One region of the Ruegeria sp. AWH4_226 genome, then DNA from elsewhere that is predicted to be linked to it. Evidence: riboswitches for the same ligand, from Rfam matches in the RefSeq annotation. Region 1 holds a riboswitch; the other holds the start of a gene.
What was found. Region 1 has a riboswitch for cobalamin ahead of ACXAET_RS17655 (TonB-dependent receptor plug domain-containing protein). Riboswitches for the same ligand answer to the same signal wherever they lie in the genome.
Positions count from the first base shown of each region.

Region 1 (2,203 bases):
ACCGTCGCGCGCCCGTCCAGTCCGAGGCTGAGAAGATAGCGGGCCGAGTCCCGATCCGTTTCGGTAGGTGTGCCACCATTGGTGGATTGTTCGTTGTCCGTTCGATCATAGCTGAAACGGTGAACCATTTGACCTCCTCTTGCCTCGTATTCGGCGTAGACCTGACCAAGCCGCTCTTTCCGCTCAGACCGTTGGCTAGGATCGTCCACGACGTAACCCTCAGGGGTGGTGGCCAGAGAGTCTGTGCTGTCGAAGTCATAGTTTTCATCTGAATCGCGAAACACAAGCCCGAGTTTCAGCCCTTCGGCAACAAAATAGTCTGCGGTCAGGTCAATCGTGGTGCGGTCAACACTGTCTTTTTCCCCATTGCTGCCAGAATAATCATAGCCGTCATCGTCCAGCCGGGCGATACCGACGGCCACGCCGCCTTTATCGTTACGATAGGAATACCGTGCGGACGCGTTGTACCCGTCGCCAAATTCAACTGTGCCACCATATTCGTGACCCAGCCCACCTCTCTTGGTGATGATGTTGACCACACCAGCCGAAGCGTTCGAACCATAGAAAACGGATTGCGGCCCGCGTAAAACCTCGATTCGCTCAATATTGGCCGTCTGAATGCCTGACAGGATGTATTCTCCATCACCACCCGCTGCCGGAACGCCGTTGATCAGTATCAACGTATGGTTGGCTTCGGCGCCGCGGATACGAACTTGCGTGAACGCGTCACCTGATCCGTTGACGGACATACCTGGAACAGAGCGCAGGGCATCCTGCACTGTCGTGATGCCGCGCCGCGCAATCTCTTCAGCGGTGATCACGCTGGCTGCGCGACCGTATTTTTTTTCTTCGATCGGAGTGAAACCCCCGGATATTACAATTTCTCCGATATCAATAGTCTCTTGCGCTTCAGCGCTCGTCGAAGCTGTTAGAATTGTAGCAACAGTGGCATTTAACAGGGCGGTTTTCTTCATTGGTTGTCCCTAAGATCCCCTTCTTGGCGAAGGGGAAAAAGACACCTTTTCTGGTGCCTTTATTGGTAATTGTCGTTGGAGGAAAACAACCTCCGCAGACGGCGAAATGTCACCGCTACGGATAGACCGTTGCCAAAGACGCGCCCCGCGTCCGGACCGGGTGATCGCTCTGGCAGGTCTCCTGACTTGCGGGTCGAGGCTTGACCGGGCCTTCCCATCCCAATGGGGACAGTGGCATGTGCCAGCAAAGCTCACCGCTTACAGTTGCGGGGGCAGTCGAGGATTTGGCGCAAAGGCCGCACCCCGTTCCCTATTATCCGGATGGTGTCCCAACCGGACCAGAACGCGCGGAAATTGGCTGAACCGTCTGTGATTTGTCAATCATGAAATTGCAGCAAGTCTCCAAATTCTTGATGCGCCGTCTCCGAAGCCTGCCATGCCCATGTATTAGAGGCGGTCGGCTGTCCACAAATCTTGATTTGTAACTCATCACCGCTGGCTCAACGGCTATGGCCCCATGCGCGATCTCGGCTGTTAGGACATCGACTGCGTTGTAGGTCCTGAGAGGGTCAATTTGTTGTGCGTAAGGTAATTGCCCTGCTTGCGAGTTCTGTCCGAATATCGTGCAACCTCTGCCAGCCATGCATTCTGCTTCTGATCTGCATGTCTCTGCTGCAACGGGATTCGGTTTTAGGGTAAGTTTCTTGCGGCTTCATGTCCGGGTAGAGTCGACGAGATTTCGTAGCTTTCGCTCCGGATGTTGTGGCATAGGCGTTTTATGAACGAACTTCCGAAGCGCAAGACTTTACCCCGGCTTGACGAAAGCCTGCTGACGCATCTGCCACCGTTTTCAAAACTGGATCGGCGGCAACTGCGCACGATTCTGGATCAGGCAAGCTCTCGCCGATACGAGGCCGGCGTCGCAATTTTCGAAGAAGACGCACCAGCCGACCGTTTTTATTTGTTGCTTGATGGATATGTTCGCGTTGTTCGGATCACCCCGACAGGCGAACAGGTCACTGCGTTGCACATTCCAGCGGGGCAACTCATTGGTTTTGCGAGCGCGCTTGGGCGGCAGACTTATCCGGCGACGGCGATAACGGCCACCGAAAGCATCGCGCTGAGCTGGCCCATGAAGCTTTGGGAAATTTTCGCGGCGGAATATGACGGTTTTTCAACCGAAACCTACAAGACAATTGGCAACCGCTTGGGTGAGTTAAACAATCGGG
Region 1 covers NZ_JBSWUU010000002.1:479,838-482,040, reverse strand. The annotation lists gene ACXAET_RS17655 (TonB-dependent receptor plug domain-containing protein) at 1-974, opposite strand, end outside; cobalamin riboswitch at 1,129-1,332, opposite strand; gene ACXAET_RS17650 (Crp/Fnr family transcriptional regulator) at 1,753-2,203, shown strand, end outside.

Region 2 (2,203 bases), on a different contig from region 1:
ACCAGCGGGGTAGCAATGGAGGAGCGCGATCAGACTGCAGCGCCTGCGCGCTTGCCTTCTGTCTGCCAGAAGTGGCCGGTGAAACTGCCTAAGAGTGCCCAGGCGGCCATGCCGATGCCGAAGGCCCGGGCAGCAAAAAGCGCCCCGATCTCGGTCGGAACCGGCCCAGAGAAACTCTCAGGCTCAGGGGCCCCGATAATATGCGGTACCATTAGCAGCACGGCCGCAATCAGGTAGCTTACCAGGTTACCTCCAAAGGCAATCAGCCACATGGCTACGCCGGCTGCGGCAACGGTGACCGTCCACCAGATCTGACGCACTCCCACATCTGCTGCCGCTACGCCGGGAACTTCTGGAGCCAGTGACAAGCCAGGAGCAAAGTGGAAGGCGACAAAGCCCGCAAGACCCCAAAGCAGGCCGGTGCGGCCGTTGATCTCATGCCCCTGACGTTCGGCTACTGACATCAGCGCCGCCAGGACTAGCGCATAGCCGGTGTAGGTAAGCATGGTGAAGATAATGCTGAGACCATCGCGCATCGGCTCGGCGAACATGCCGGGCAGGTCGGGATGCGCAGTTACGGGATCAGCGCCAAAATGCACCAGGTCGCCGCCCTCATAGAGCTCGGCGTGAAGTAGCACTGGCTGCACGAAATACAACTGCAGAAGGGCGGCAATCAGCCCCGCTGCTGCACCAGCGAACAAGCCGCTGGTCAGAATACGACTGAACATTGTTTTAGTGGCAGGGGAAGCCAGTTGCGTGGCGCACATCATGAGCCGCGTCATGCAGGCCAGAAGCCTGAACATGGCCAGTCACGGTAATGATCCCTAGACCCAGAACCACGGCGAATACTGCAGGCAGAAAGGATGCGCCAGCGGCGGATGCCTTGATCGTTTTTGTCGTCATTTTAATCCTCCTCGCCGTCACACCCGACGGCATATGTTGTGTCCATCCTACGGCCGGTCTCCTGACTCGCAGGTCACAGCAGACTTCCCCCTTCCCAGCGCCATTACGCCAGTGGTATTGGAAGGCCGCTCGCCGCTCACAGTCGCGGGGGCGGTCAAGGCTTCAGTGCGGTAGTTTGGTGCACCGTCCTCATTCCCGTTTCAGTCCCAGTGCGTAGGCACCTTTGGACACCGTAGAAGCCTTTATTGTTCCATAGTGCTTTGTTCCGTCAAGTACGAAAGCGACATCATAGTATTCTGCAGCGGTCAATCTTAGGTAATGGCAGGCTTGGTTTAGATTTTAGCCGTTCAGTGCAGAAGGCTAAGTCGAAAAACACAAACTGTAAGCTGAAAACTCGACACCGGAGCTTTGGTCGGCAAGTTGCATGTTGGCTATCTTTTTTGTGCCGGTATACGTGCAATCGCCTTGAAACGTAGCTTACCTAGCTTCCTGGCGTCAGCGAAGTCGCCGTCAGTACTGTCCTCATACATCCGCATGAAGATCATTATGTCCGGAAGATCGACAACCGTAACCTCACCGAAAAGATAGGCGGTCTTGCCGCTTTGTCGCACCGCCAACGTCTGTGGTCGGTGACAACCGGACATGCAATCCACTTGCTGCAACTCGGCTTGCACCCCCGATGCCTCCAGCGTTGCGGCTAATTGATCATAAAGGGTGGAATCCGCGTCGCGGCAGGTTCTGCAAAGCGTGAGGTTAGGTAGGCACATGCGTCAGGCTGATCCTTGATCGAGAACTTCCATCTGAGATTTCATATTTGCTGGTCGGTTGTTAGCTCAGTTTCAATACGTGTTTTGACTCTAAGTCTGGAAAAGAGTCCATACTCAGGCAGGAAGGACACATGAGCCCTAGCCCTCGAAAACTTTGCAAATACACCGAGTGCGAGACGGGGATTTGGCAGGGCGAAGAAGCAACCATCAGACGAAAAAATTTTTAAGTTTCTACGTGAGACTGAGCTGAAGCAGGTGGTAGGCGATGAAGTGGAAACAGCTCACGCGAAACATCTTTGTTCTTCAATAATCTGAAACAGCATTGCCTCCGGGATCGGCTCGCCATGACACGCCTATTTTCAGGTCCGCGCGCACCGCGCCTCCCAAGGCGAATTCCGAGACGCGACAGGTTCTTGTTGCGCGTAACTAGGTTCGTTCTATCGTCAATTACAGTCTAGATCCGGGACATATAGCGGGGTTCGTGCTTGATGGTTACCTTTCGGTTACCACGACCGATCATGGGACTGAATGCG
Region 2 covers NZ_JBSWUU010000005.1:68,361-70,563, reverse strand. The annotation lists gene ACXAET_RS21955 (CbtA family protein) at 30-728, opposite strand; gene ACXAET_RS21950 (CbtB domain-containing protein) at 733-903, opposite strand; cobalamin riboswitch at 938-1,153, opposite strand; gene ACXAET_RS21945 (DUF1636 family protein) at 1,335-1,670, opposite strand.
Region 2: another riboswitch for cobalamin. It lies ahead of ACXAET_RS21950 (CbtB domain-containing protein); the one in region 1 lies ahead of ACXAET_RS17655 (TonB-dependent receptor plug domain-containing protein).